Regions from separate parts of the Streptomyces sp. NPDC007872 genome, predicted to be linked through region 2. Evidence: riboswitches for the same ligand, from Rfam matches in the RefSeq annotation. Region 2 holds a riboswitch; each other region holds the start of a gene.

Region 1 (10,064 bases), on a different contig from region 2:
GTCCGGTCCGTCGCCCCTTCGCGTCCTCGTCCCGTCCCCGGGACCTCAGGGATTCATCTCGCGAAGGAGATCTCCGTGACCACGAAGTCCGCAGCCGCGGCAGCACGGGCCACCGTGTACGGCCACCCCCGTCAGGGCCGGGACCGGGAGCTGAAGAAGGCGATCGAGGGCTACTGGAAGGGCCGCGTCACCGCCGGCGCCCTCCGGTCCACCGCCGCCGAACTGCGCCGCACGCACTGGCGGCAGCTCGCCGACGCCGGCGTCCACGAGGTGCCGACCGGCGACTTCTCGTACTACGACCACGTCCTGGACACCACCGTCATGGTGGGCGCGATCCCGGCCCGGCACCGCGAGGCCGTCGCCGCCGACGCGCTGGACGGCTACTTCGCCATGGCGCGCGGCACCCAGGACGTCGCTCCGCTGGAGATGACGAAGTGGTTCGACACCAACTACCACTACCTGGTGCCGGAGCTGGGCCCGGACACGGTCTTCTCGGCCGACTCCTCGAAGCAGGTCGCGGAGCTGAGGGAGGCCCTCGCCCTGGAGCTGACGGCCCGTCCGGTCCTCGTCGGACCCGTCACCTACCTGCTGCTCGCCAAGCCCGCGCCCGGCGCGGCCGCCGGCTTCGACCCGCTGACCCTGCTCGACCGGCTCCTGCCGGTGTACGCGGAGGTCCTCGCCGACCTGCGCGCGGCCGGCGCCGAGTGGGTGCAGCTCGACGAGCCCGCGCTCGTCCAGGACCGGACCCCGGCCGAGCTGAACGCCGCCGCGCGCGCCTACCGCGACCTCGGCGCGCTCACCGACCGGCCCCGGCTCCTCGTCGCCTCGTACTTCGACCGGCTCGGCGACGCCCTGCCCGTCCTGGCCGAGGCGCCCGTCGAGGGCCTCGCGCTCGACTTCACCGGCCCGGCCGCCGCCCACCTGGAGGGGCTCGCCGCCGTCGGCGGACTGCCCGGGAAGCGGCTCGTCGCCGGTGTGGTGGACGGGCGCAACATCTGGGTCAACGACCTGGAGAAGTCGCTGGCCACCCTCGGCACCCTCCTCGGCCTGGCCGACCGGGTCGACGTCTCCGCCTCCTGCTCCCTGCTCCACGTGCCGCTCGACGCGGCGGCCGAGAAGGACGTCGACCCGCAGATCCTGCGCTGGCTCTCCTTCGCGAAGCAGAAGACCGCCGAGATCACGACGCTGGCCAGGGGCCTGTCGCGGGGAACCGACGCGATCGCCGGCGAACTGGCCGCCAACCGCGCCGCCCTCGCCTCCCGCGCCGGCTCCCCCATCACCCGGAACCCGGCCGTGCGGGCCCGCGCCGGGGCCGTCACCGGGGCCGACGCCCGCCGCTCGCAGCCGTACGCCGAGCGGGCCGCCGCCCAGCGCGCCCACCTGGGCCTCCCGCTGCTCCCGACCACCACCATCGGCTCCTTCCCGCAGACCGACGAGCTGCGCGCGGCCCGCGCCGACCTGCGGGCCGGCCGGACCGACACGGCCGGGTACGAGGAGCGGATCAGGAACGAGATCCGGGAGGTGGTCGCGTACCAGGAGAAGACCGGTGTCGACGTCCTGGTGCACGGCGAGCCCGAGCGCAACGACATGGTGCAGTACTTCGCCGAGCAGCTCGACGGCTACCTCGCCACCCGGCACGGCTGGGTCCAGTCGTACGGCACCCGATACGTCCGCCCGCCGATCCTGGCCGGTGACATCTCGCGGCCCGAGCCGATGACGGTGCGCTGGACCTCGTACGCCCAGTCCCTCACGTCCAAGCCCGTCAAGGGGATGCTGACGGGCCCCGTCACCATGCTCGCCTGGTCGTTCGTCCGCGACGACCAGCCGCTGGGCGAGACCGCCCGGCAGGTCGCCCTCGCCCTGCGCGACGAGGTGAACGACCTGGAGGCGGCCGGCACCTCCGTCATCCAGGTGGACGAACCGGCGCTGCGCGAGACGCTGCCGCTGCGGGCCGCCGACCGCCCGGCGTACCTCGACTGGGCGACGGAGGCGTTCCGCCTGGCCACCGGCGGGGTGCGGCCGGACACCCAGATCCACACCCACATGTGCTACGCCGAGTTCGGGGACGTCGTCCAGGCGATCGACGACCTCGACGCCGACGTCATCAGCCTGGAGGCGGCCCGCTCCCACATGCAGGTGGCCCGGGAGCTCGCCGCCCACGGCTATCCGCGCGAGGCCGGCCCCGGCGTCTGGGACATCCACTCGCCCCGGGTGCCGAGCGCCGGGGAGGCGGCCGCCCTGCTGCGCACCGGCCTGGAGGCCATCCCCGCCGAGCGGCTGTGGGTCAACCCGGACTGCGGTCTGAAGACCCGCGCCTGGCCGGAGACCCGGGCCTCCCTGGAGAACCTGGTCGCCGCCGCCCGCACCGTGCGGGAGGAGCTGTCCGGCTCGTGACGGCGTCCGCCGCCGGGTCCGGGGCCGCGCGCCCCGGACCCGGCGGTCCGGGCCTCAGACGCGCTGGGCGATCTGGATCAGGTTGCCGCAGGTGTCGTCGAGGACGGCGGTGACGACCGGGCCCATGTCCACGGGCTCCTGGGTGAAGCGGACCCCGAGCCCGCTCAGCCGGGCGAACTCGGCGCGCACGTCCTCCACGGCGAAGGAGGCGGCCGGGATGCCGTCCCCGGCCAGGGCGTCCTTGTACGGTTTGACGGCCGGGTGGGCGTCGGGCTCCAGGAGCAGTTCGGTGCCGTCGGGGTCCTCCGGCGAGACCACGGTCAGCCAGCGGTGCTCCCCGATCGGGACCTCCTCCTTCTTCACGAAGCCCAGCACGTCGGTGTAGAAGCGCAGGGCCTTGTCCTGGTCGTCGACGAAGACGCTGGACAGGTGGATCCTCATGGCGTGTTCTCCGGCTTCTCCGGCACGAGCCATCGCGTCGCGATGCGCTCCAGCGGTTCGGTGTTCAGGTCGTGGAACTTGTAGCGCCCCTCGCGCCGCGTGACGACGAGGCCCGCGGCTTCGAGGACGGCGAGGTGCTGACTGACAGCCTGCCGGGACATGCCGAGGCCGTGCCGGGAGGCCAGTCGGGCGCATATCTCGAACAGGGACTGGCCGCTCCGTTCGACGAGCCCGTCGAGGATGAGCCTGCGGGTCGGGTCGGCCAGCGCCTTGAAAACGTCGTCCGTCACCCCGCCAGCATAGGCAAGCATTCACTTGCCTATCAAGTCGAGCGGCCCCGGCCGCCCCGTCACCGCTACGCGCGCGTAGCGTGGGGTACACGTCGGCTCCAAGAGCCCCCTCACCTCCGGAGACCCGCCTGTGTCCAGCGTCGCACCCACCCGCACGTCCGTCGTGGAGTCCCTCATGGAGCGCTTCCCGGGGATTCCCCGGGAGGCCGTGCTCAAGGAGGACCTGCTGCGCGGCGGGGTCGCCTTCGACCCCGCCGCCCTGTCCGGCAACGAAGGGGGCGAGGTGAAGCCGAAGTCGTACTTCATCTTCTCCTTCGACCACCGGACGCTGCCGGAGCTCGGGGAGGCGGCGCTGAACCGCCCGCCGGAGGAGATCGTGCTGACCGGCGGCCCGTACGGGCTGCGGCGCACGGTGGTGTCGGTGCGGGTCAACCCGTCCTCGCCGTACCGGGTCGCGCCGGGCGAGGACGGGGCGCTCGCCCTCTTCCTGGACGGGGCGCGGATCGCGGACGTCGGTCTGCCGCCGATGCCGGAGTACTACCGGCACCCGCTGTCGAACGGCAAGTCCGTGATGGAGGTGGCGCCGACGATCCAGTGGGGCTACCTGATCTACCTGACGGTCTTCCGGGTGTGCCAGTACTTCGGTGCCAAGGAGGAGTGCCAGTACTGCGACATCAACCACAACTGGCGCCAGCACAAGGCGGCGGGCCGCCCGTACACCGGGGTGAAGCCGGTGGACGAGGTCCTGGAGGCCCTGGAGATCATCGACCGGCACGACACGGCCCGCGCGTCGACCGCCTACACCCTGACGGGCGGGGCCGTCACCTCGAAGGTCGGCGGGAAGGACGAGGCCGACTTCTACGGGCAGTACGCGCAGGCCATCGAGGAGCGCTTCCCCGGCCGCTGGATCGGCAAGGTCGTCGCGCAGGCCCTGCCCAAGGAGGACGTGCGGCGCTTCCACGACTACGGCATCCGGATCTACCACCCGAACTACGAGGTGTGGGACCGGCGCCTGTTCGAGCTGTACTGCCCCGGCAAGGAGCGCTACATCGGCCGGGACGAGTGGCACCGCCGGATCCTGGACTCGGCGGAGGTCTTCGGGCCGCGCAACGTCATCCCGAACTTCGTCGCCGGGGTCGAGATGGCGCGCCCCTCGGGCTTCCTGACCGTGGACGAGGCCATCGCCTCCACCCGGGAGGGCCTGCGGTTCTTCATGTCGCGCGGGATCACGCCCCGGTTCACCACCTGGTGCCCGGAGCCGACGACGCCGCTGGGCCGCGAGAACCCGGACGGCGCCCCGCTCGAATACCACCTGCGGCTCCTGGAGGCGTACACGGAGACGCTCCGGGAGAACGACCTCACCGCCCCGCCCGGCTACGGTCCGGCCGGTCCCGGCCGCGCGGTGTTCTCGGTCAGCTCCTTCATGGACGCGCTGACGCCGGAGCCCGGCGAAGGGGAGTGAGGGGGCCCGGCGGTCCCCAGGAAGCGGACGTGGGGGCGGCCGCCGGGGTCCGGCCGGGTCACGACGCTCCTGACCCGGTAGACGTCCGCGATCAGCTCCTCGGTGAGCACCTCGTCCGGCGTGCCGCCGGCCACCACGCGGCCGCCGGAGAGGACCACGAGCCGCTCGCAGTACATCGCCGCGAGGTTCAGGTCGTGCAGAGCGACGACGGCGGTGAGGCGCAGTCCGGCGACGAGCTCCAGGAGGTCGAGCTGGTGCTGGACGTCCAGGTGGTTGGTGGGTTCGTCGAGGAGGAGCTCGCGCGGCTCCTGGGCGAGGGCGCGGGCGATCTGGACGCGCTGGCGCTCGCCGCCGGAGAGGGTCCGCCAGGGCTGGCGGGCGCGGTCGGCGAGCCCGGTGCGGGCGAGGGCGGAGCGGACGGCGGCCTCGTCCGCCGCCGAGGGCGGGGTCCAGGCCCTGCGGTGCGGGACGCGGCCGAGGCGCACGACGTCGACGACGGTCAGGTCGGTCTGGGTGTCGGACTGCTGCTCGACCGTGGCGAGGCGCCGGGCGACGGTCCTGCGGCCGAGTCCGGACAGCGGCTCGCCGTCGAGGGTGACGACCCCGGAGTCGGGGGCGAGGACGCCGGCGAGCAGGCGCAGGAGCGTGGACTTGCCGGAGCCGTTGGGGCCGAGGAGGCCGGTGACGGTGCCGGGGACCGGGGCGATGCCGACGCCGTCGAGGACGAGGGTGCCGCCGGCGGTGCGCGAGACCCGGTCGGCGCGCAGGCCTTCCGTCCCGGGGGGCGTCGGGATCATCGCGTGCTCCTCGTGCTTCGTGTGCCTCACGTGCTTCGTGTGCCTCACGTGCTTCGTGCGCCTCACGTGCTTCGTGCGCTTCGCGTGCGGTAGAGGACGAGGACGAAGGCCGGTACGCCGACCAGCGAGGTGACCACGCCCACCGGGACCTCCTGGGGGTCGAGGACGGTACGGGCGAGGGTGTCGGCCCAGACCAGGAAGACCGCTCCGGCCAGGGCGGTGACCGGCAGGAGCCGGGCGTGTCCGGGGCCCGCGAGGGCGCGGGCGGCGTGCGGCAGGACGAGCCCGACGAAGCCGACGGCCCCGGCGGCGGAGACCAGGGCGGCCGTCAGGAGCGCGGTGACGCACAGGAGGACGAGCCGGGTCCGGACGACGGCGACGCCGAGCGAGGCGGCGGCCTCCTCCCCGAAGGCGAACGCGTCCAGGGTCCGCGCGTGGCCGACGCAGATCACCAGGGCCGCCGCGAGGACCCCCAGGCACACCCACACGTCGGTCCAGCCGGCCCCGGCGAGCGAGCCGAGCAGCCAGAAGAGGACGCCCCGGGTGGTCTCCGCGTCGGCGGCCGTCATCACGACGAAGGAGGTGAGGGCGGAGAAGAGCTGCATGGCGGCGACCCCGGAGAGGACCACGCGGTCCGTCGAGCCGCCGAGGGTGTGGCTGAGCAGCAGCACGAGCGCGAAGGAGCAGACCGCCCCGAGGAAGGCGCCGCCGGTGACGGAGAGGGCTCCCCCGCCGATCCCGAGGACGACGACCGCGACCGCGCCGGTCGAGGCACCGGAGGAGACCCCGAGGACGAAGGGGTCGGCCAGCGGGTTGCGCAGCAGCGACTGCATCACCGCGCCGCACAGGGCGAGGCCGGCGCCGCAGACGGCGGCGAGGAGCGTGCGGGGAAGCCGCAGGTCCCACACGATCCCGTCCCGGATCGGGGAGAGCGCCGGGGCACCCCCGCCGAGGTGGGCGGCGACCGTCGACCACACGTCGGCCACGCCGATGCGGGCCGGGCCGATGGTGATGGCCGCGGCCACCGAGGCGGCCAGGAGCGCGAGCCCGGCCGCCGTCCCCAGCAGGGCCGTCGCTCCCTTCCGTACCGGGGCGGTCGCCGGAGGGACGGGGGTCACTTGGCGAGACCGTGGGAGCGGAGGGCGGCCGCCACCTTCTCGACGGCCTCGACCGTGCGGATCGTGGGGTTGAGCGCCTGGCCGCTGAGGAGGACGTACCGCTTGTTCTTCACGGCCGTCATGCTGCGGGTGACGGGGTCGGACTCCAGGAACTCGATCTTCTTGGCGGCGCTCTCGGCCGACTGCGAGCGGCGGGTGAGGTCGCCGATGACGAGGACGTCGGGGTCGCGGTCGGCGACGGTCTCCCAGTTGATCTGGGGCCACTCCTCCTTGGTGTCGTCGAAGACGTTCTTCGCGCCCAGTTCGCGGGAGACGATGCCGGGGGCGCCGCAGCAGCCCGCCATGTAGGGCGCCTCGGAGTTGGCGAACCAGTAGAGGACCGTGGCGTTCTCGAAGCCGCCGCCCGAAGTCGCCTTCGCCACGCGGCCCTTGAGCTCCCCGACGAGCTTCTCGCCGCGCTCCCGGACCCCGAAGATCCGGGCCAGGTCGCGGATCTCGCCGTAGACCGTCTCCATGGTGAGCGGCCGGACGCGGACGCCGTCGCCGTCGCCGCTGTTGTCCTTGCCGACGCAGTCGGTGGGCGAGAGGTAGGTGGGGACGCCGAGCTGCTCGAACCGTTCGCGGGGCGCCACCCCGCCCTTGCCTAGGGTGTACGTGAAGGAGGCGGCGGCGAAGTCGGGTTCGGTGTCGAGGACCTTCTCGAAGGAGGGGTAGCGGTCGGCGAGGCGCGGGACCCCGGCGTTCTCCTCCTCCAGGCCCTTGAGCACGGGGTCCGTCCAGGTGCCGGTGCCCACCATGCGGTCGGCGAGGCCGAGGGAGAGCATGATCTCCGCCGCGCCCTGGTCGAGGGCGACGGCCCGCTCCGGCGCGCGCTCGACGCGGACGGGCCGTCCGCAGTTGTCGTCGAGGGTGACGGGGTATCCGGTCTTCGCCTCCCCGGCGCCGTCCGCGGGCCGGCCGGGGGCGGGGGTCGTGCCCGTGCCGCAGCCGGTCGCGGTCAGGAGCAGGGCGCCGGTGAGGAACAGCACGGCGGAGCGGACGGGGTGTGCGAGCGGCACGGGACTTCCTTCTGCGGCCACGGCTCATACGCGGAGCCTGTCGTACGGTGCTCCCCGGGCGGGCGTGCCGCCGGGGCCGCCAGCAGGTCTTCGGACTCGGGGTCAGCCGGACGGGGCGCCTTCCCGGGCCGTCGTCGCCGCCCAGTGGCCGATGCTCCGCCCGTCGCCCTCACCGCTGCGCGTCAGTTCCGGTCTCGCACCGGATTCCCTGACCCGTGCACGCACCCGTTCGGGTGCGTACAAAGGTGCGACTGGCCCCGGCACAGTACCACCGGCCCGGGGGCGTGCCCCGGGGCGCGGGGGGCGTCAGACGCGCAGCTCCTTGGCCTCGAAGCGGCCGTCCCCGAGGACCAGGACGAAGGAGACCTGCTGCCCCTCCGAGACGGTCCGGCTCTCGTCCTCGATGTCCTCCGCGCTGAACCAGACCTGGTCCTCGGAGCCGACGGGGACGACGAACCCGTATCCCCCGAGACGGTTGAAGGACTGCACGAAACCCTTGCTCCTGCTTTCCACGGCGGCCTCCTCCTCGGCGTCGGCGACGCGGGCGGGAGTCGTCCCGGCCGGGTGCGGCCGGGTCCGCGTCTCAGGGGAGGTGTACCCCGTCCGCCCGCCCTTCGCCCGTCGGCCGGCGGCCGTGCGCGAGCACCCCGGAGGATCTCGTAGAATCTTCAACAGAGGTCCGGTGCCGAAGATCCCCCGTGTTCGGCACCGGGCCTCGTCGCACGTCCGGGCCGGGACGGGGTACGGCGTCCGATCCGGAACGGGGTACGGCCTCCGGGCCCGGGCGGGGTGCGCCTCAGGCGCCGCCCGGGTACGCGATCCTCGCCGTGATCCTGGCGATGCGCGTCGCCGTCTCCGCCGGGGAGGCCACCGGCTGGACGATGTGGCTGACGGTGAGCCGCACGACCGTCTCGACGGCGAGGCCGCGCGACTCCTCGTCCACGTCGGGCCAGGCCTCGACCGCGTACGCGTGGAGCATCGCCATCGCCGTGCCGAAGACCGGCTCCGTGCGGGTGGTGAGGTAGGCGAGGAGGTCGTCCTCGCCGCCCCGGGCCGCGACCAGGACGCTCTTGATGAGGGGGTTGTCCACGGTCTGCTGGAGCGTGTAGCCGACGCCGGCCGTCGCGGCCTCCTCCAACGCGCCCCGGTGGGCGTCGAGTTCGCGCTCGATGCCGATCAGGAAGCCCTCCAGCTCGCGCTGGACCAGGGCGTTGCCGATGGCCTCCTTCGAGCCGAACTCGTTGTAGAGGGTCTGGCGGCTGATGCCCGCGGCCCGCGCGACGGAGGTCATGCGCAGCCCGCTCCAGCCCTCGGCGGCGACGAGGCGGTAGGCGGCGTCGAGCACCTGCTCGCGCAGCAGGGAGCGGACGCTCTCGCGGAAACGTGTCATCGTGGCCCACCTTATCCACCGGGAACCGCCCGGAGGAGGGGCGTGCGAGGGGGTCTCGGGCGCGGACGGCTTCTGTTCGGGAGGGACGGGAGGTTCCGTTCAGGAGGGGCCGAGGAAGCTCCGGTACCACTCCGCGTGACGGGCGAACCCCTCGGTGAAGGCCGGACCCGGGTCGCGGCCAAGGTCCCGCCAGGTGCGGTCGTCGGCGAACCAGTGGTCGGTGGCGAGCATGTCGAGGTGGTGGAGGGCGAAGGGGTGGGCCGCGAGGAGGGCGCGCGCCTCGGCGATGTCCACCGCCGGGCCCCGGCGCGGTCCGGCCCGGTGGGCGAGCAGCTCCTCGCCCGCCGCGAGGAGGTCCGCGACCGGCACCGGTTCGGGGTGGTCGACGTGGTACGGGCCGGCCTGGGTCCGGGGCGAGAGCGCCGCGCCGAGCAGGACGCCCGCCAGGCTGTCCGCGTCGATCAGGGAGTGGCGCGAGGCCCCGCCGTCGAGCGGACCGGGCAGGGCGCCGAGGAGCTTGACGAGGCCCGGCACCATCTGCCGGTCCCCGGCCCCGTATACGAGGTGGGGGCGCAGGACGGTCCCGCCCGCCTCCGTGACGTGCCGCTCGCCCGCCGCGCGGGTGCGGCTGGTCGCCGAGGCGGGGGCGATCGGCAGGGTGCCGGGGGCGGCGCCGCGGAAGGGGCCGCGGCCGTGGACCGAGGCCGTGCCCAGGGCGACGATCCGGCCCACCCCGGCGCGTACGGCGGCGTCGACCAGGGCCCGGGTGCCCTCGTCGTTGACGGCGCGGGCCGTCTCCTCGTCGCCGCCGATCGCGGAGGCGCAGTGGATCAGCACGTCGACGCCCTCGCAGGCCCGGCGCAGGGAGTCGGGGTCCCGGAGGTCGCCCCGGACGGTCTCGACCGCCGGAGTCCCCTGCGGCCCGGTGGCCGGGACGTCGAGCGGGCGGCGGGCGAGCAGGCGTACGTGCCCGGCCTCCGCCGTCGTCATGGCGGCGGCCGTCACCCGGCCGCCGATGAATCCGGACGCGCCGGTGATCAGGATGCGGAGGCCCATCGTGCGTTCCGGGTCAGCCCGCCGACCGGGCGGCGGGGCCGAGTCCGGCCACCGCCGG
Region 2 (10,064 bases):
CCCTGAGCACCTTCGACATGGACGAACACGTCGTGGGTGCCCTGAGGGCCGGGGCGTGCGGCTTCCTGCCCAAGGACATCTCGCCCGAGGACCTCGTCGCCGCCCTGCGCGTGGTTCGCGACGGCGAGGCGATCCTCGCCCCGAGACTCCTGACCCGGCTCATCTCCAGGCACGTCACGGCCCCGGACCGCCGGGCGGTGCCCCCGGCACCCCCCGGCGCCGAAGGGCTCACGCCGCGGGAGCGGGAGGTGTGGCGGCTGATCGCCGTCGGCTCGGACAACGTGGAGATAGCCGACCGGCTCGGTCTGAGCGCCTCCACCGTGAAGAACCACATCACCGCCCTCTTCGCCAAGCTACGGGTCCGCGACCGGGCCCAGGCGGTCATCGCCGCCTACGAGACGGGCCTGGTGACGGCACGACGGGAGACGTGAGCCGCCGGACGGGAGGGAACGAAGGCCCGCACGCGCGCGACGCCGAGCCGGGCCGTACGGCCGGCGGCGCCGCGCTCGTTCGCGTCGCCGCCGCGAGCGCCGCGTACGCCGGGGCCCGGCGGTCGTGGTCAGGCGACCTCCATGTGCAGACGCACGACCAGGCCGGAGGCGGAGGCGCGCATCTCCACCAGGTCGCAGAGCTGGTGCATCATCCACACGCCCCGGCCGCCCGCCGCGGAGTAGGGGTCGGGACGGCGGCGGCCGATGAGGGGATCGGGCATCCGGCCGCGGTCACGCGTTTCGGCGATCAGGGTGTCGGCCGTGCGCCACAGGCGCAGGGTGCCCTTCCCCCCGCCGTGGCGCACCGAGTTGGTGACCGCCTCGCTGACGGCCAGCAGCCAGTCGGTGCGGCGGAGCGGCGACATGTCCGCCGCCTCGGACCAGCGCCCCGCGGCGTCCCGCGCCTTCGCGAGGTCCTGCTCGCCGAAGTGCAGGACGACGGCGTCCTCGGGTTCGGGCAGCGGGGTGTCGCAGTCCCGGCAGACCTCGTGGGGGTCCGTGTGCGCGGGGCTGGGCCGGTAGTCGTCGGTGCCCGCGAGGACGGGATGGGTCCGGTGCGCCTGGGCCAGGACCCGTTCGGGCAGCGCGGTCTCGTAGGGGCACAGGACGGTGGCGTCGCTGCGGGCGAAGGCGATGTTCATCAGCGCCTCGTGACGGGTGGCCTCCCTGGCCTCCGCGGAGGTGCGGCCCACCCAGATCGTCTCGCCCACGATGAACGGACGCCCGGTGGCGTTGCGGGCGGCGAAGTCCTGCAGCATCGACAGGATCCGCCCGGGGTTGCGGCCGGCCTGCCGCATGTCGGTCCAGACGACGTCCGGGTGGTCGGTTCCCAGGCCGTCCCGGAGCAGGCGCAGACGCTCGCCGGGCACGGCGGCCAGGACCGGACGGCCCTGGGCGGCGGCGGCACGGACGGCGCCGCCGACGCCGCTCAGGTACTCCTCCTCCGTGGCGTAGAAGAGGACGGGGTGGTCGAAGGCCGCGACGGGGTCCGTGTCGGACGGCGGACGCGTGAACGTCGTCATCGGCCGGTCACCTCCAGACTGTGACCGAGTTCGGGGAAGATCTCCAGCAGGCGTGTCAGCGAGGGCGGTGCTCCGAGGAGCCGGACGGGCGTCCCGGCAGGCCGTCGCGCCGCCGCACGGGCGATGTCGGCCAGCGCCGCGACGTCGAGGTGGTCGAGGCGCGTGAGGTCCAGGTCCACCCGCGGTGCGGGGGAGCCGGCCACGGCGCCCGCGACGCCGGCGGTGACGTGGCGGTTCTCGTACCCCGCCGTTCCCACCAGCCGCAGGCCGGGGCGGTCGGGCAGGGGAGCGACCAGCAGGCCGGGCGTACGGGGGGACGTCCCGGTGGCCCCCATGCGCGTCAGGTGCGCTCCGAGCAGGACGTCGAGGACGTCCGGGGGCATCAGGCGCCGGTCGTAGAAGCACCACGCCGTCAGGGGGAGGCGGGCGAAGACCTCGTGGTGGATGCGCAGCTCGTACTCGAGCAGGCGCTCGGCGCCGGCCACGTCGCGCGCTCCCCAGGACATCTCCCCGATGGCCCGCAGCCCCGCGTACCCGTCCGTCACGGCCGACGCGACGGCTTCGTGCCATAGGCCGACCATCGCGTCGGGATCGAAGCACGGTCCCGCCAGATAGGTCTCGGCGGCGGTCGTCACCGTGAGCTGACCGCGCCGCACGGCGGAGACGGCGTCGACGCCGTGCCGGGTGAGGGTGCGCATCACCAGGTCGGGCGCGGTGACGTCCGCGAAGTACTGCACCTGCTCGTCGCGCCGCAGTCCCGCACGGACGAAGGCGACCAGCCGCTCGGCCCACTCGGCGTCACTGGAGAACACCACGCTCGAGTGCCCGTCCGCCGCGGTTCGCGCGCCCGCGGTGGCGGATGCGTCACGCATGGGTCCCCTTTCGCCTCTGCCGGTGCGGCCGAATGGGTGCACCGTTCCAGAGGGGCACCTTACAAGCCGTGGCGAGTGCCGCCGTCGGCGCGTGGTGCCGGCGGACGTCTCCCCGCCCCGGCCGCCGACGAACGGGGAAGATGGGGGCAGGGCCGACGGGACGTTCCGGTCGGATCCGGAGGGAGCGGTGAACCAGTGGAGCAGCAGTGGCTGTCGCGGCGGACGCGGGAGGCCGAAGGGGCCGCGGAAGGGGGCTTCGACCTCACGGAGTGCGTGCGCGAGCCGATCCATCTGCTCGGCGGCGTGCAGTCCTGCGGTTCGCTGGTGGCGGTGGACCCGGAGACGGGCGTGATCGAGGTCGCCGCGCGCAACACGGGGACCCTGCTGGGCGTGGAGGCGGTGGACCTGGTCGGCGGGCCGGTGACGCGTCTGGTGCCGGCCGAGGCCTTCGAGGAGGCGGTGCGGGCGGCCGGGGAGGAGGGCGGGGTGCCGGCCGCGCTCGACCTCCCGGACGACGCGACGGTCCCGGACCGGCGGCTCGACGTGTCCGCCCACCGCCGGGACGGGCTGCTGATCATGGAGTTCGAGCCGCGGGGCGCCGCCGACGCCGGGGCGCGCGGGTTCTACCAGGGGGTGCGCCGGGCACTGGCCCGGCTGCGGTCCGCCGGGGACGTGGAGGACTGCTGCCGGGTGGCGGTCCGCGAGGTGCGGACGCTGACCGGGTTCGACCGGGTGGTCGCCTACCGCTTCGACGGCGAGGACGGTCCGGGCGAGGTGGTCGCCGAGGACGTCCGGGAGGACTGGGAGCCCTGGCTGGGGCTCTGGTTCCCGGCGACCGACATCCCCCCGCAGGCCCGGCGGCTGTACCGGGAGAACTGGATCCGGGTGATCGGGGACGTGGACGACGTCTCCGTCGGCCTGCACCCGCCCGTGCGGGAGGCCACCGGCGCCCCCCTGGACCTGTCGCAGGCCGCGCTGCGCACCGTCTCCGGCTTCCACCTGGAGTACCTGCGCAACATCGGCGTGCGCTCCTCCATGTCGGTGTCGGTGCTGCGCGAGGGGCGGCTGTGGGGGCTGATCGCCTGCCACGGTGCGGAGCCCGCGCGGATCACCCCGGAGGTGCGCTCGGCGTGCGAGATGTTCGGCGCCGCGTTCTCGTTGCAGATGTCCGCGATCGAGGAGCGCGAGCGCGCGGACGCGCTCGTGGGGTCCACCGCGCGGGCCGCGGCGGTGGCCGAGGTGCTCGGGGACGGACGCCTCGGGGAGGACCTCGGCGCCGGCGGCGGTCCGCTGACGGACCTGCTGGACGCGGACGGGGTGGTGCTCCGGCGGGCCGAGCACACCCTGGGCGCGGGTGAGCCGTTCGCGCCCGGCCTGCTGCGGGCGCTGGAGGCGCGGGCGCGCACGCTGACGCCGGGCGTGGTGTGGTGCACCGACCGCCTCGCGGAGGAGCGGGAGGAACGGGAGGAGGACGGGCCGGAAGGAGGGGCGGAGGCGGCCGGTCCGGGAGGAGGCGTGGAAACGGCAGCCCCGGGAGGAGGGGCGGAGGCGGCCGGCGGAGGACCGGCGGGGGTGCTGATGGTGCCGCTGTCCGGCTCGGGGGAGTACATCGCCTGGCGCCGCCCGGAGCGGCCGATGCCGCGGCAGTGGGCGGCCGACCCCTCGACGCCGGTACGGGTCGGGCCGCGCGGCGAGCGGCTGACGCCGCGCGGCTCGGGGGCCGTCTTCCGGGCCGTCGTGCGCGGTCGCAGCCTGCCCTGGACCGTCGGGGACCGGGTGGCGGCCAGGGAACTGTGGCGGCTGCTGACCGCCCTGGTCCTGCGGCACGCCGAGGTCCTGGACGCGGTCAACGAGGAGTTGCGGATGCGCAACGTCGATCTCGACTCCTTCGCCCACGCCGCCGCCCACGACCTCAAGGAGCCGCTGCGCGGCATCTCGAACGCGGCGACGTTCGCCATGGAGGACGCGGGGGACGGGCTCGACGCGGTCACGCTGCGGCGGCTGCGGACCATGCAGCGGCTCGCCGGACGCATGGACGAGCTGCTCAACTCGCTGCTGCACTACGCCCGGCTGGGCCGCGCCGGCCTGCGGGTGCGCGAGGTGGAGCTCGGCGACGCCCTGGACGCGGCCCTGGAGGTGGCCGGGCCCCGGCTGGCCGAGCAGCGGGTGGAGGTGGTCCGCGGGACGCTGCCGCGGGTGTGGGCGGACGCCGACCGCCTGGACGAGATCCTGGTCAACCTGCTGGTCAACGCCGCCAAGTACGCCCGGCTGGACGGGGAGCGCCGGGTCGAGGTCACCGTGGAGCGCCGCCCGGTCCCGCCCGCCGGCGACGGCGCGGGCGCGCCCACCGGACCGGAGCGGGTCGTCGTCGTCCGGGACAACGGGATCGGCATCCCGGCGGAGCGGCACGCCGACGTCTTCGACCTGTTCCGCCGTCTCCACGGGCCGACCGAGCACGGCGGGGGGACGGGGGTGGGGCTGGCCCTGGTCAAGCGGATCGTCGAGCGGCACGGGGGCCGCATCTGGCTGGAGGCCGTCCCCGGCGGAGGGACGGCGTTCTACTTCACGCTCGGGGCGTCCGCGCCGGACCCGGCCTGACGCCAGTAGTCGACGGCGCCCTTCAGCACGGTCTGGAAGAGCGTGAAGTTGACCGGCTTGTAGACGTAGCTGTCCGCTCCCGCCGCGTAGCAGGCGTCGACCTCGGCGGGGGCGGTGGAGGAGGTGAAGACCACCACCGTCACCGCGTCCAGCTCCGGCCGGGAACGGATCCGCTCCAGCACCGCCTGTCCGCCCGTCCCGGGCATGTTGAGGTCCAGCAGGATCAGACCGGGGAGGTCCTCGCGGGAGAGCAGCGCCTCCACCAGGCCCTCCCCGCGGTCGGCGAACTCCAGCGCCAGGTCGGGATGGGTGCGGCGCAGCGCGCGCTCGATCGCCTCGGCGTCCTCCGGACTGTCCTCCACGACCAGGATCCGGTCGGGGGTCGTGGGCCGTGCGTCCGTCGCCTCCGGCACCCGGTTCATCGTGCGTCCTCCACGCGTTCCTCAGTCACCCGGGCGATCAGCACCGCGGTGTCGTCGTCGCCCAGGGCACGGAAGGCGGCCGCGCGGGCGATCAGCCCGGCGGCACCGCTCCCGTCGCGGCAGCACTCCCGTACCGCCTCGGGCAGCATGCTCTCGAACATCGTCCCGTCCGCCGAGCGGGCCTCCGTCAGCCCGTCGGTGAACATCACCAGCGCGTCGCCCGGCTCCAGCACGGCCCTCCCCGGTTCGTACAGGGCGTCCGGTACGACTCCCAGCAGCAGTCCGGAGGCCCGGACCTCGTCGATCCGCCCGTCCGCGCGGCGGATCAGCGGACGCGGGTGCCCGGCCGAGGCCGCCTCGACGGCGTACCCGTCGCCGTCCGGCACGAGGACGCCGACGAACGCGGTGACGAACCGCGCGCTCTGCCGCTGCGCGGTCAGCACGCTGTTGAGGCGGCGCAGCGCCTCACCGGGCGGCACCTTGTCCTCCAGCAGGACGCGCAGGGTGTGCCGGGCCAGGCCGGTCAGCGCCGCGGCCTCGGCGCCCCGGCCGCACACGTCCCCGACGAAGAGGGCCAGCGCGCCGTCCCGGCGCACCACGGCGTCGTAGAAGTCGCCGCCCACCTCCAGGGAGTCGTCGGCCACCTCGTAGGCCGCGGTCAGCTCGGCTCCGGGCCAGTCGGGCAGCGCGTCCGGCAGCAGGTGCCGCTGGAGCTGCTCGGTGTTGCGGCGGCGCTGTTCGTAGGCGGTGGTGGTGTCGATGGCCAGTGCCGCCCGGCCGGCCAGGTCGTCCAGCACCCGCAGGTCGACGATCTCGCGCTCGGGGCGGTGGTAGACGAACGTCAGCGTGCCCAGCAGCTTCCCCCGGGCCCGCAGCGGGCTGATGCTCACGGCCCGCACGTTCCGGCCCGGTCCTTCGCCGTGCGGCCCGAACGGGGACGCCTTCAGGGACTCGCCCGCGATCAGGGTGCCGTGCGGCCGGTCCGCCGCGGCTCGCAGGGCCTCGTCCAGCCACGGGTCGTCCGCGGCCACGCCGCGCAGCCAGGGCTGCACGGCCGCCGCCACGTGCACGGTGGCGACCGGCGACAGCCCGCCGTCCGGCCGGCGCAGGTGCACCACGCAGGCCTCCGCGACCGCCGGTACGGCGAGCCGGGCGATGCGCTCCAGCGTCTCCGGCGCGTCGAGGGTGGCGTCCATCTGGAGGGACGCCTCGGCCAAGAACGCCTCTTCGACCCGACGGCGTTCCGCGGCCCTGTGCTCCAGCACCCTCCGGTTGCCGGCCACCAGGACCTCGCTCACCTGGAGCAGCCGCGTCGGCAGGGAGGGACCGGCATCCTGTCGGCGGCTCAGCCCCAGCGAGAAGGACGCCCAGTCGCCGCCCCCGAGCGAGAAGCGGGCCTCCAGGGCCCACCGCGCCCCCGCCTCGGCCAGCAGCGCCGCCTCGGGAGCGAACTCCTCGTCGGCCGCGGTGAGGTCGTGCTCGTACAGCCGCACCGGCGCGCGGCCCCCGGCGCCCTCTCCGTCCTCGGCGGGCGGCCGGGAGGACACGGTCCGCACACTGCCGGGGCGAGGGGTCGTGGTGGCCGCCGTCGCGGCGCCGTCGGCCGTCAGCCGCCGGACGTACCGCAGGTCGCGGCCGTCCCACCTGCTTCCTGCGACGGCGACCACGGCCCGCTCCGCCAGCATCAGGGCGTAGATGTGCCGGGCCATGTCCGTGATGTCCTCGGCGTCCTGCGCGGCTTGCCACATGCGGTGCAGACCGGCGGACCAGCTCTCGGGGTCCACGCCGGTCGCACCCTCGACTCGCCCCACGGTCTCCTCGTTCGCGTTCGCCGTACTGGTCGGGGCTCACGCCCGCCGTCCGGGACCGGATCTCGGGGACTCCGGACGGGCGGCACGTCCCAGCGTACGTCGTCGCCGCGCCCCGGGCGGAAGCCGGGCGGCCGCGCGACTCCGCGGTGGTCCCGGCGCCGCCGCCCGGCCGGGGGAGGGCCGGTTCCGCCCGTCCCGTCAGGACGGGCCGGGCAGCGGTGCGTCCAGGGCGGGCACCGGACGCGGGGTGCCGTCGGCGTCCACGGCGACGAAGGTCAGGAAGGCGGTGGCGACCTCGGTGGCGGGGCCGGTGCTGTTCCAGCGCTCGGAGGTCACGCGGACTCCGACCGTCATCGACGTCCGCCCGGCGCGCTCGAGCCCCGCCTCGACGCTGAGCAGGTCCCCGGCCCGTACGGGGGCGAGGAAGGTCATCCGGTCGACGGAGACGGTGACGGCCGGGCCGTCGGCGTGCCGCCCGGCGGCCGCCGCCGCGGCGTCGTCGATGAGCTTCATCATCACGCCGCCGTGGATGGTGCCGTAGAGGTTGGTGTCGTGCTCGCTCATGATGTGGGCGAGAACCACCCGGGAGTCGTCCGGCGTCTTGGCGGGACGGGGGGCGGGGGCAGGGCTGATGACGGTGGGATCGGCCACGTCAACTCTCCTTCGCGAGTCGCGGCAGGGCTGTTCCGCGCGCACGGGGTGGGGCGCGCGGGCAGCGGGCAGGTCTTCGGACTCGCGGGCACGTCGCGCTGTACGCGACTCCTACTGGCCGTCGCTTCCCAGACCCTTCCCGGGCCCAGTGCGTATGACGGCGGTCGTTCCCACTCACCGCTGCGGGGCAGTCCCGGATTCCCACCGGGTTCCCTCTTACGACGCGTCCCGCCTGGCGGACGGGGCGAACCAGCTACGCGACCAGCCTACGCGGCACTCCACGGAGCGCGGACACTCGTGTGCGAGAGGCCGCCTCCGGAGCATCCCGGCCTTCCGCCGCGGGCCTCGTCCGCCGCCGGGAGGCACGCGCCGTGGGGAGCGGGGCCGGGGCCGTCACCCGGGCGGTGTGTGCTCAGCCGTTGAACCGGTCGGGGTCCGGGCCGGTGCGCTCGTCGCGGTTCAGCGCGGAGATCTCGCCCATGTCGCCCTCCGTGAGCTCGAAGTCGAAGAGGTCGAAGTTCTCCGCCATGCGCTCCGGGGACGACGACTTGGGGAAGACGACGTCCCCGCGCTGCAGGTGCCAGCGCAGGGTCACCTGTGCCGTCGACTTGCCGAGCCGGTCCGCGATGCCCTGGATCACCGGGTCGCCGAGCACCTTGCCCTGGGCGATCGGCGACCACGCCTCCGTGGCGATCCCGTGCTCGGAGCCGAAGGCCCGTACGACGTCCTGGGTGAGGTACGGGTGCGCTTCGACCTGGTTGACGGCCGGCACCACCACGCTGTCCTCGAGGAGCCGGCGCAGGTGCGACGGCTGGAAGTTCGACACCCCGATCGCCCTGGCCCGCCCGGAGCGGTAGATCTCCTCCATCGCCTTCCAGGTCTCCACGAAGTCGCCCCGGCCGGGCAGGGGCCAGTGGACGAGGAAGAGGTCCAGACGGTCCAGGCCCAGCTCCTCCATCGTTCCGTCGAAGGCCTTGAGCGCGTCGTCGTACGCGTGGGCGTCGTTGTTCAGCTTGCTGGTCACGAAGACGTCGCCGCGGTCGAGGCCCGAGTCCCGGACCGCCTGGCCGACCTGCTTCTCGTTGCCGTACATCTGCGCCGTGTCGATGTGGCGGTACCCGGCCTCCAGGGCCGCCAGGGTCTTCTCGCGCGTCTCCTCCGGCGGGATCTGGAAGGTGCCGAAGCCCAACTGGGGGATCCGTACGCCGTTGTTGAGGGTGAGCTCCGGTACTGCGGACACCGTGTGTCTCCTTGTTCGTCGGGGTTCGTAGGGGGTTCGTCGGGGTTCGTCGGGGTTCGTCGGGCGTTCGTCGAGTGCTCTTCGGTGTGCGACGAGGGGCGCCGTACGGCACCGGCCGGTCTTCCTCCGGCATCGGTGCCGACTCGGTTCAGCCGGCGATGCCGCCCAGCTCCGCGTCGGGGGGCAGGACGCGCACCAGCTTGCGGTTGACGAACTCCCGCATGCCGAGTGCGGAGAGCTCGCGTCCGTAACCGGAACGCTTGATGCCGCCGAAGGGCAGGTCGGGCCGCGTGGAGGTCGGGTGGTTGACCCAGACCATGCCGGTCTCCACCCGCTCGGCGACCCGGCGGCCGCGTTCCACGTCCGCGCAGAAGACGGAACCGCCCAGACCGTACTGGCTGTCGTTGGCGAGGGCGACCGCCTCGTCCTCGTCGGCCACCCGGTGGATCACGGCGGCGGGACCGAAGAGCTCCTCCGCGTAGGCGCGCATCCCGGGCTTGACGCCGGTGAGGATCGTCGGTTCGACGAAGGCGCCCGGACGGTCGATCCGGCGGCCGCCGGTGACGAGCTCGGCCCCCTGCTCCACCGTCTCGCCGATCTGTTCGACCAGGCCGACGGCCGCCTGCTCCGACGAGAGGGGGCCCAGGGTGGTCGCCTCGTCCGCCGGGTCGCCGGGCACCAGCGCCTCGAACGCGCGGCGCATTCCCCCGACGAAGTCGTCGTAGACCTCGTCGAGGACGATGAACCGCTTCGACGCCACGCAGCTCTGTCCGGTGTTCGCCATCCGGCCGGCCACCGCGGCGCCGATCGTGCGCTCCAGGTTCTCGCCGTCCAGGACGATGAAGGCGTCGCTGCCGCCCAGTTCCAGCAGGCTCGGCTTCATGTTGCGTCCGGCCCGCTCGGCGACCTGGGCACCCGCCCGCTCGCTGCCTGTCAGCGACACTCCCCGGACGACCG
Region 3 (10,064 bases), on a different contig from region 2:
CACGGAGACAGAGAGCGGGACGCCCACCCGTACCGCGCGCGTGCCCAAGTACTACCGGCTGAAGCGGCACTTGCTCGACATGACCGAGACCCTGCCGCCCGGCACGCCCGTCCCGCCGGAGCGGACGCTGGCCGCCGAGTTCGACACCTCCCGCACCACCGTGCGCCAGGCCCTCCAGGAGCTGGTCGTCGAGGGGCGCCTGGAGCGCATCCAGGGCAAGGGCACCTTCGTCGCCAAGCCCAAGGTCTCCCAGGCGCTGCAACTCACCTCGTACACCGAGGACATGCGCGCCCAGGGCCTGGAGCCCACCTCGCAGCTCCTCGACATCGGCTACGTCACCGCCGACGACACCCTCGCCGGGCTGCTCGACATCTCGGCCGGCGGCCGGGTGCTCCGCATCGAGCGCCTGCGGCTCGCCAGCGGGGAGCCGATGGCGATCGAGACCACCCACCTGTCGGCGAAGCGCTTCCCGGCCCTGCGCCGCTCTCTCGTCAAGTACACCTCGCTCTACACCGCGCTCGCCGAGGTCTACGACGTGCACCTCGCCGAGGCCGAGGAGACCATCGAGACCTCCCTCGCCACTCCGCGCGAGGCCGGCCTGCTCGGTACGGACGTGGGCCTGCCGATGCTGATGCTCTCCCGCCACTCGCTGGACGCGCAGGGCGAGCCGGTGGAGTGGGTGCGGTCCGTCTACCGCGGCGACCGGTACAAGTTCGTGGCCCGCCTCCGGCGCCCCCACGACTGAGCGACCACGCGCATCCCGCGCGACGGCCGCGCCCCCGGCGGGTGCGGCCGTTTCGCGTTTCCGGGAATGTCGTATTCCCGTCCCTCGGCACCGCGGACGACCAAAGAGGACCGCTTCCGACAAAACGCATCCGTTATGCGGACGGGGGTTCCATGAAGCGGACGCGTCCCCTAGATTTCCCCAGCATTACCGAGGTGATCAGCGAGGGGACGGAATCGCCATGTCAGAAGTGGCACAAGGGAAACAACCGACCATCACCCCCCTGCGGGTGGTGATCGCGCTCTGCCTCGTCGCCCCGTTCGTGGCGATGCTCTGGGTGGGCTCCTACGCGAAGGTCGAACCCCTCTTCGCCGGCATCCCCTTCTTCTACTGGTACCAGATGCTCTGGGTGCTGGTCTCCACCGCGCTCACCATGATCGCGTACAAGCTGTGGCAGCGGGACCAGCGGTCCCGCGAGGGGGGTGACGCGCGATGAAGGACGGCGTGAACGGCGTGGCGCTCGGCGTCTTCGTCTTCTTCTTCGTGGCCGTCACGGTCATGGGCTTCCTGGCCGCGCGCTGGCGCAAGGCCGAGAACGAGCACAGCCTCGACGAGTGGGGCCTGGGCGGCCGGTCCTTCGGCACCTGGGTGACCTGGTTCCTGCTCGGCGGCGACCTCTACACCGCGTACACCTTCGTCGCCGTCCCGGCGGCCATCTACGCGGCGGGCGCGGCCGGCTTCTTCGCCGTGCCGTACACCATCCTCGTCTACCCGCTGATCTTCACCTTCCTGCCGCGCCTGTGGTCGGTCTCGCACAAGCACGGGTACGTGACCACCTCCGACTTCGTCCGGGGCCGCTTCGGCTCCAAGGGCCTGTCGCTCGCGGTGGCGGTCACCGGCATCCTCGCCACCATGCCGTACATCGCGCTCCAGTTGGTCGGCATCCAGGCCGTCCTGGACGTGATGGGCGTCGGCGGCGGCGAGGACACCCACTGGTTCGTCAAGGACCTGCCGCTGCTCATCGCCTTCGGCGTCCTCGCGGCCTACACGTACTCCTCGGGCCTGCGCGCCCCCGCGCTCATCGCCTTCGTCAAGGACACCCTGATCTACATCGTCATCGCGGTGGCGATCATCTACATCCCGATCAAGCTGGGCGGCTTCGACGAGATCTTCGCCAAGGCGGGCGAGGCGTACGCGCAGACCAACCCGGCGACCGGCAAGCCGCGCGGCGCGCTCGTCCCCGGCGAGGCCGGCCAGTGGACGTACGCGACGCTCGCGCTCGGCTCCGCGCTCGCGCTCTTCATGTACCCGCACTCCATCACGGCGACGCTGTCGTCCCGGAGCCGCGAGGTCATCCGCCGCAACACCACGATCCTGCCGCTGTACTCCCTGATGCTGGGCCTGCTCGCGCTGCTGGGCTTCATGGCGATCGCCGCCGGGATTCAGGTGAAGAACGGCCAGCTCGCCATCCCGCAGCTCTTCGAGACCATGTTCCCCGACTGGTTCGCGGGCGTCGCGTTCGCCGCGATCGGCATCGGCGCGCTCGTCCCGGCCGCGATCATGTCCATCGCCGCGGCCAACCTCTTCACGAGGAACATCTACAAGGACTTCATCAAGAAGGACGCCACCCCGGCGCAGGAGACCAAGGTCTCCAAGATCGTCTCGCTCCTGGTCAAGGTCGGCGCGCTCGCCTTCGTCCTCACCATGGACAAGACGGTCGCGATCAACTTCCAGCTCCTCGGCGGCATCTGGATCCTCCAGACCTTCCCGGCCCTGGTCGGCGGCCTGTTCACCCGCTGGTTCCACCGCTGGGCGCTGCTCGCGGGCTGGGCCGTCGGCATGGTCTACGGCACGGTCGCCGCCTACGGCGTCGCCAGCCCGACCCAGAAGCACTTCGGCGGCTCCTCCGCCGAGATCCCCGGCATCGGCGAGATCGGCTACATCGGCCTCACCGCCTTCGTCCTCAACGTCCTGGTCACCGTGGTCCTCACCTTCGTCCTCAAGGCCCTCAAGGCCCCCGAGGGCGTCGACGAGACCTCCCCGTCGGACTACACGGCCGACGCCGGCGACCCCGGCGTGCAGGTCGAGATGGAGAAGGTCACCGCGCCGACGCACTGACGCCACCCGCAGGAAAGGGCCCGGGACCTCCACCAGGAGGCCCCGGGCCCCGTCGCGTCACCGGCAGGCACACTTCCCCCATGGACTTCACGATCAGGGCCGTACGGCCCGAGGAGTACGAGGTGCTCGGCGAGCTGACCGGACGCACCTACCTGGACGACGGACTGCTGGCGCACGGGGCGGAGGACTCCTATCTGGAGCTGCTGCGGGACACGGCGCGCCGGGCCCGCGAGAGCGAGGTCCTCGTCGCGGAGGACACCCGGGACGCGGCGGGCCGGATCGTCGGCGGCGTGACCTTCGCCCGGGGCGGCACCCCGTGGGCCGACATCGCCGTGCCCGGCGAGGCCGAGTTCCGGATGCTCGCGGTCGCGCGGGAGGCCCGCGGCCGGGGCATCGGGGAGGCGCTCGTACGGACCTGTGTCGACCGGGCGCGGGCCCTGCCGGGGTGCGCCCGGATCGTGCTCTCGACGGGCGCCGAGATGGCCGCGGCGCACCGGATCTACGAGCGGATGGGCTTCGTCCGCACTCCGCACCGGGACTGGGAGCCCATCCCCGATCACTCTCTGCGCACCTACTCCCTGGACTTCTGAGCCCAAGTCCCGTCCAGGGGGCGACACAACATGTGGGGGGTGCCACGAGTGGCGCCCCCCACATGTATGCTCGTCCTCGCTGTCGACGCAGGGGAATCCGGCGCGAATCCGGAACTGTCCCGCAACGGTGTACTTCGTGCGGTTTCGTCCGGGGTGAGTCCGAACACCTGCCGACAGCGCGCCCGGTCCTTCCGTTCCGGGTGCCACAGACGTCCGGGCCTCGCGGAGTGGGCCGGTGGACGCGGCGCGTCATGCCTGGACGCCCGCCCGTCCGCCCTCCCCCGCCGAGGCCCCGAGCCGAGCGAGGGAGAGCCCCCACGTGACCATCGCGCCCGCCGATCCGGCTTCGGCCGAGGCTTCCGCGGTCGAGAGCGACGGCCCCGGGACCGTACTGCTGCGGACCCTGACCGACCTCACCGCCGATCTCCCCGACACCGACCCCGGCAGGGTCGCCGCCGCCGCGCTCCGCGGCCGCAGCGCCGCCGCGGACGAGGCGGAGCTGCGCGAGCTGGCCACCGAGGCGGCCGCCGGTCTGATCGCCGAGGACCCGGCGTACTCCCGGCTCGCCGCCCGGCTCCTCACCATCACCATCGCGGACGAGGCCGCCTCCCAGGGCTCGGTGAACTTCTCCTCCTCGGTGGCCGTCGGCCACCGCGAGGGCCTGATCGCCGACCGCACCGCCGAGTTCGTCGCGCTCCACGCCGACCGCCTCGACACCACGATCGACCGCGCCGGCGACGACCGCTTCGGCTACTTCGGCCTGCGCACCCTCTACTCGCGCTACCTGCTGCGCCACCCGATCACCCGCAAGGTGATCGAGACCCCGCAGCACTTCATGCTCCGCGTCGCCTGCGGCCTGGCCGAGGACGACAGCGTCCGCGCGCTCGACGAGGTGGCCGCGCTGTACGGCCTGATGAGCCGCCTGGACTACCTGCCGTCCTCCCCCACGCTCTTCAACTCCGGCACCCGCCACCCGCAGATGTCCTCCTGCTACCTCCTGGACTCCCCCCAGGACGAGCTGGACTCCATCTACGACCGCTACCACCAGGTCGCGCGCCTCTCCAAGCACGCGGGCGGCATCGGCCTCTCGTACTCCCGCATCCGCGCCCGCGGTTCGCTGATCCGCGGCACCAACGGGCACTCCAACGGCATCGTGCCGTTCCTGAAGACCCTCGACGCCTCCGTCGCCGCCGTGAACCAGGGCGGCCGCCGCAAGGGCGCCGCCGCCGTCTACCTGGAGACCTGGCACGCGGACATCGAGGAGTTCCTGGAGCTCCGCGACAACACCGGCGAGGACCAGCGCCGCACGCACAACCTGAACCTGGCGCACTGGATCCCGGACGAGTTCATGCGCCGCGTGAACGCCGACGCCGAGTGGTCGCTGTTCTCCCCCTCGGACGTGCCCGAGCTGGTCGACCTGTGGGGCGAGGAGTTCGACGCCGCCTACCGCAGGGCCGAGGCGGCCGGCCTGGCCCGCAAGACGATGCCGGCCCGCGACCTGTACGGCCGGATGATGCGGACCCTGGCCCAGACCGGCAACGGCTGGATGACCTTCAAGGACGCCTCGAACCGGACGGCCAACCAGACCGCCGAGCCCGGCCACACCGTCCACTCCTCCAACCTCTGCACGGAGATCCTGGAGGTCACCGACGACGGCGAGACCGCGGTCTGCAACCTGGGCTCGGTCAACCTCGGCGCGTTCGTGGTCGGTTCGGACATCGACTGGGAGCGCCTGGACGAGACCGTCCGCACGGCCGTCACCTTCCTCGACCGGGTCGTCGACATCAACTTCTACCCGACCGAGCAGGCGGGCCGCTCCAACTCCCGCTGGCGTCCGGTCGGCCTGGGCGCCATGGGCCTCCAGGACGTCTTCTTCCAGCTCAAGCTGCCCTTCGACTCCCCCGAGGCGCGGGCGCTCTCCACCCGCATCGCCGAGCGGATCATGCTGGCCGCGTACGAGGCCTCCGCCGACCTCGCCGAGCGCAACGGCCCGCTCCCGGCCTGGGAGAAGACCCGCGCCGCCCGCGGCGTGCTGCACCCCGACCACTACGACGTCGAACTGAACTGGCCGGAGCGCTGGACGGCCCTGCGCGAGCGGATCGCCGCCGTCGGCATGCGCAACAGCCTCCTCCTCGCCATCGCGCCGACCGCGACGATCGCCTCGATCGCCGGCGTGTACGAGTGCATCGAGCCGCAGGTCTCCAACCTGTTCAAGCGCGAGACGCTGTCGGGCGAGTTCCTCCAGGTCAACTCGTACCTCGTCGACGAGCTGAAGAAGCTCGGCGTGTGGGACGCGCAGACCCGTGAGGCGCTGCGCGACGCCAACGGCTCGGTGCAGGGCTTCACCTGGGTGCCGGCCGAGGTGCGCGAGCTGTACCGCACGGCCTGGGAGATCCCGCAGCGCGGCCTGATCGACATGGCCGCCGCCCGCACCCCGTTCCTGGACCAGTCGCAGTCGCTGAACCTGTTCCTGGAGACGCCCACCATCGGCAAGCTGTCGTCGATGTACGCGTACGCCTGGAAGCAGGGCCTGAAGACGACGTACTACCTGCGCTCCCGCCCGGCCACCCGGATCGCCCGCGCCGCCCAGGCGTCGACGGCGGCCGCCGCGCCCATCCCCGTCCAGCAGGTCGCCGACCCCGACGCGGTCGCCTGCTCCCTGGAGAACCCCGAGTCCTGCGAGGCCTGCCAGTAATGAGCTCCACCGAACAGAAGAACCTGCTCGACCCGGGCTTCGAACTCACCCTCCGTCCCATGCGCTACCCGGACTTCTACGAGCGCTACCGGGACGCGATCAAGAACACCTGGACCGTCGAGGAGGTCGACCTCCACTCGGACGTCGCCGACCTCGCGAAGCTCACCCCCGGTGAGCAGCACATGATCGGCCGCCTGGTCGCCTTCTTCGCGACCGGCGACTCGATCGTGGCGAACAACCTGGTCCTGACGCTCTACAAGCACATCAACTCCCCCGAGGCGCGGCTCTACCTGAGCCGGCAGCTCTTCGAGGAGGCCGTGCACGTCCAGTTCTACCTGACGCTGCTCGACACCTACCTGCCCGACCCGGACGACCGCGCCGCCGCGTTCGACGCCGTCGAGAACATCCCCTCCATCCGCGAGAAGGCGCAGTTCTGCTTCCGCTGGATGGACTCGGTCGAGAAGATCGACCGCCTGGAGACCCAGGCCGACCGCCGCCGCTTCCTGCTGAACCTGATCTGCTTCGCGGCGTGCATCGAGGGCCTGTTCTTCTACGGCGCCTTCGCCTACGTGTACTGGTTCCGGTCCCGGGGCCTGCTGCACGGCCTGGCGACCGGCACCAACTGGGTCTTCCGCGACGAGACGATGCACATGAACTTCGCCTTCGAGGTCGTGGACACCGTCCGCAAGGAGGAGCCCGAGCTCTTCGACGACGCGCTCCAGCAGCAGGTCACCGACATGCTGAAGGAGGCCGTGGAGGCGGAGCTCCAGTTCGGCCGCGACCTGTGCGGCGACGGCCTGCCGGGCATGAACACCGAGTCGATGCGCGAGTACCTCCAGTGCGTCGCCGACCAGCGCCTCCAGCGCCTCGGCTTCGCCCCGGTGTACGGCTCGGAGAACCCGTTCTCCTTCATGGAGCTCCAGGGCGTCCAGGAACTGACCAACTTCTTCGAGCGCCGCCCGTCCGCCTACCAGGTGGCGGTCGAGGGCTCGGTGGACCTGGACGAGGACTTCTAGGACGTACGGGAAGGGCCCCGCACCGGCATCGGTGCGGGGCCCTTCCGCGTGTGCACGCGCGCGTGGATCAGTCGTTCGGGACCGTCTCGTAGCGCGGGGTGCCCTCCTCCATCTGGCGCAGGGCGTCCTTGCGGTCCCGCTTGGAGAGGCGGTCGATGTAGAGGCGGCCATACAGGTGGTCCGTCTCGTGCTGGAGGCAGCGGGCGAAGTAGCCGGTGCCGCGGACCTTGATCGGGTTGCCCTGCGGGTCCTTGCCGTGGACCTCGGCGTAGTCCGGGCGGGCCAGCTCGGCGTAGGCGGTCGGCACGGAGAGGCAGCCCTCGTTGGACTCGTCCAGGACGCGGCGGTCCGCCGGCAGCTCCTGGAGCACCGGGTTGACCACGACGCCGGTGTGCCGGACGCCCTCGTCGTCCGGGCAGTCGTAGACGAAGACCTTGAGGTCCACGCCGATCTGGTTCGCGGCCAGGCCCACGCCCTCGGCGGCCTTCTGGCTGGCGAACATGTCGTCGATCAGCGCCGCGAGCTCGTCGCCGAACTCGGTGACGTCCTTGCACTCCTTGTGCAGCACGGGGTTGCCGACGACCGTGATCGGGCGGGCCTTGCCGCGTTCACGGTGGGCGAGCTCGCGCGCCTCGCAGTCCTCCGTGTCCACGACGAAGCCGTCGTTGATCTGCGTCTGCTCGTCCGTCTCCTGCTGCGCCATGTCCGGCCGCGCCTTCCTGAAAACCCGATTCCGTCGGAGGACAGCCTACGGGGAAGGGACGGGCCGCTCAGCAGACCTCTTCGAGATCCCGCCACTCGCGGCTGTCCGGGCTGTCCGCGACCCAGCCGTCGAGGAGTCCGCGCACGAGCCCGGCCGGGGCCGCGATGCCGCACTCCCGCTCCGGCACCCACAGCTCGCCGGGCGAGCGGTGGCCGAGCGGCCCGGGGTGCCCCGGCTCGCTGTGGTCGTGCGGGTCGGAGTGCTCGCCCTCGCCCTCGGCGCTCGGCATGGTCGACTCCGAACAGGCGCGGCAGAGCAGCCGCACGGAGGACGACCAGTCCTCGGCGGCGAAGCCCGCCTCGGCGGCCAACTGCTCCAGGGCGTCCCGGTCGGCCTCGGTGGCGGCCTCCAGGAGGACCACCCAGGTGGGGACGGGCGAGGGCGCCCACAGCTCGATCTCGTCGAAGACCGGGTAGGAGGGTCCGGCGGTGGTGGTCCGCTCGCCGTTCGGCACGCCGTCGTGGAGGACGACCTCGCCCCAGCGGCGCCCGGAGGACGGCAGCGGGATGGAGAGCACCTCCATCCGGGCCGGGTCGAGCCGGCGGCCCCACACGACCTCGGCCTCGCCCTCGGGCGAGAGCCGGACGGCGGCGCTGCCCAGGTCCATGCCGGCGGGCTCGCCCGTGCCGGAGGCGGCCCCGGGCACCCGCAGTCCGTACGCCTGCCAGGCGCGGCGGGCCAGCGGCCAGTCCTGGAGCGCGGTGGCGGCGATGCCGACGTTCCACCAGTCGGGAGCGCCGGTCTCCTTGTCGAGCAGGGCGACCGCGCGCAGCCCGGCGGCCCGGGCCTGCTCCCAGTCGTGCCGGAACTTGTGCAGCAGCGCCAGGTTGAACCAGGACTCGGAGAGCCAGGGCTCCAGGTCCGCCGCCCGCGTCAGGAGCGCGCCCGCGTCCTCGTACCGGCCGTCGCCGATCAGCGTGAACGCGCGGTCGGTGGCCTGCCGCCACGAGGCGGAGGGCCGATGCCGTACCTTCCCGAAGATCTTCACGATTCCCGCCTGCCGGTCGCTTCACCCTCTTGTTCGCATCCAACCATGCCCGGTCGGACGCGCGCTCATTACCCATGGGTTACCCAGGGACGACCGGGGTCATCCCGGCGGCCCCGCCCCGGGCCAGGACCCTGGCCAGGCACTCGACCACGTCCGGGTGGTGGTCCCGGGCGGTGCCGAGCCGGAGCCGCTCCAGGGCGTCCAGGACGGCGCCCGCTCCCCCTCCTGCCCCGGTTCCCGGCCCGGCACTCGTCAGGTCGTCGTAGGCGTTCACGGTCCGGACGATCCGGGCGGGCAGCGGCTGCTCGCGGTACGGGTCGGCCTGCCGCTCGACGATCACGGCGACGGCCGGCGGGACCCCGGTCCTGCGGACGACCTCGCCGCCCAGGAGCGCGATCCGGCGCTGCTCCTCGGCCGGCAGGAGGGCGGTGGCGCCGCCCTCGACCGGGTCGACGAGGGAGAGTTGGCCGATGTCGTGCATGAGCGCCGCGTGTTCGAGGACGGTCAGCTCGGCCCCGGAGAGGCCCAGCTCGCGTCCGACGGCCGCGCTGAGGGCGGCGACCCGGTGGGCGTGGCCGGGCGGGGTGCAGCCGGCGACCTCGGTCGCCCGTGCGAGGGAGGCGATGGTCTGCCGGTTGACGGTGCGCACGGCCTCGTACCGCCGGTGGGAGACGTGGGTGAGCAGCAGCGGGACGGCGAGCACGGGCAGGGCCCACAGCCCGGCGGCGGCGACGCCGAGGGCCATGACGGCGCCGGTGGCGCAGACGGCGGAGCCGATGCCGGGGAGGGCGCGCAGCTCGTCGCGGAGGAGGGGCCCGTACGGGAATCCCGTACGGGCGCGGAGCAGGAGGGCGGCGAGCACGGCGTCGCACAGGGCGGTCAGGACGAGCAGGAGCCCGAGGAAGAGGGCGTACGGGGGTCCCTCGCCGAGGTGCCGGACGACTGCGCCGGAGTTGTAGAGGGGCTGGAAGCAGAGCGCGGCGAAGCCGACGGTGAGGAGGCGGCGGGCGAGGTGGTCGGGGCCCGGGGTCCGGCCCCGGGCGAGGTGGGGGACGATCCCGGCGAGGCCCGCGGCGGTGACGACGGCGACGGTCTGGAGGACGCCGTGGGTGGTGGCGTTCCCGGCGCTCTGCCCGAGCAGGGCGTACGCGAGGGCTCCGGCGGCGGCGA

Evidence for each region. Region 2 has a riboswitch for cobalamin ahead of ACFYNX_RS14250 (acyl-CoA thioesterase). Riboswitches for the same ligand answer to the same signal wherever they lie in the genome.
Region 1: linked by a shared signal. The riboswitch ahead of ACFYNX_RS25950 (ABC transporter substrate-binding protein) and the one ahead of ACFYNX_RS14250 (acyl-CoA thioesterase) in region 2 are both predicted to bind cobalamin.
Region 3: linked by a shared signal. The riboswitch ahead of ACFYNX_RS03035 (ribonucleoside-diphosphate reductase subunit alpha) and the one ahead of ACFYNX_RS14250 (acyl-CoA thioesterase) in region 2 are both predicted to bind cobalamin.

Annotation. Positions count from the first base shown of each region.
Region 1 covers NZ_JBIAEA010000007.1:436,592-446,655, forward strand. The annotation lists gene metE (5-methyltetrahydropteroyltriglutamate--homocysteine S-methyltransferase) at 76-2,394, shown strand; gene ACFYNX_RS25925 (VOC family protein) at 2,449-2,835, opposite strand; gene ACFYNX_RS25930 (metalloregulator ArsR/SmtB family transcription factor) at 2,832-3,125, opposite strand; gene ACFYNX_RS25935 (radical SAM protein) at 3,301-4,587, shown strand; gene ACFYNX_RS25940 (ABC transporter ATP-binding protein) at 4,500-5,384, opposite strand; gene ACFYNX_RS25945 (FecCD family ABC transporter permease) at 5,447-6,502, opposite strand; gene ACFYNX_RS25950 (ABC transporter substrate-binding protein) at 6,499-7,560, opposite strand; cobalamin riboswitch at 7,645-7,770, opposite strand; gene ACFYNX_RS25955 (cold shock domain-containing protein) at 7,867-8,073, opposite strand; gene ACFYNX_RS25960 (TetR family transcriptional regulator) at 8,357-8,950, opposite strand; gene ACFYNX_RS25965 (NAD-dependent epimerase/dehydratase family protein) at 9,050-10,006, opposite strand; gene ACFYNX_RS25970 (ScbA/BarX family gamma-butyrolactone biosynthesis protein) at 10,020-10,064, opposite strand, start outside.
Region 2 covers NZ_JBIAEA010000003.1:834,998-845,061, reverse strand. The annotation lists gene ACFYNX_RS14280 (response regulator transcription factor) at 1-431, shown strand, start outside; gene ACFYNX_RS14275 (anti-sigma factor RsbA family regulatory protein) at 560-1,513, opposite strand; gene ACFYNX_RS14270 (MEDS domain-containing protein) at 1,510-2,385, opposite strand; gene ACFYNX_RS14265 (ATP-binding protein) at 2,581-4,983, shown strand; gene ACFYNX_RS14260 (response regulator) at 4,944-5,405, opposite strand; gene ACFYNX_RS14255 (PP2C family protein-serine/threonine phosphatase) at 5,402-7,216, opposite strand; gene ACFYNX_RS14250 (acyl-CoA thioesterase) at 7,415-7,867, opposite strand; cobalamin riboswitch at 7,917-8,136, opposite strand; gene ACFYNX_RS14245 (aldo/keto reductase) at 8,280-9,107, opposite strand; gene ACFYNX_RS14240 (NAD-dependent succinate-semialdehyde dehydrogenase) at 9,256-10,064, opposite strand, start outside.
Region 3 covers NZ_JBIAEA010000001.1:751,207-761,270, reverse strand. The annotation lists gene ACFYNX_RS03055 (GntR family transcriptional regulator) at 1-745, shown strand, start outside; gene ACFYNX_RS03050 (DUF3311 domain-containing protein) at 966-1,220, shown strand; gene mctP (monocarboxylate uptake permease MctP) at 1,217-2,842, shown strand; gene ACFYNX_RS03040 (GNAT family N-acetyltransferase) at 2,923-3,432, shown strand; cobalamin riboswitch at 3,482-3,622, shown strand; gene ACFYNX_RS03035 (ribonucleoside-diphosphate reductase subunit alpha) at 3,752-6,127, shown strand; gene ACFYNX_RS03030 (ribonucleotide-diphosphate reductase subunit beta) at 6,127-7,143, shown strand; gene def (peptide deformylase) at 7,211-7,846, opposite strand; gene ACFYNX_RS03020 (hypothetical protein) at 7,914-8,894, opposite strand; gene ACFYNX_RS03015 (HD-GYP domain-containing protein) at 8,974-10,064, opposite strand, start outside.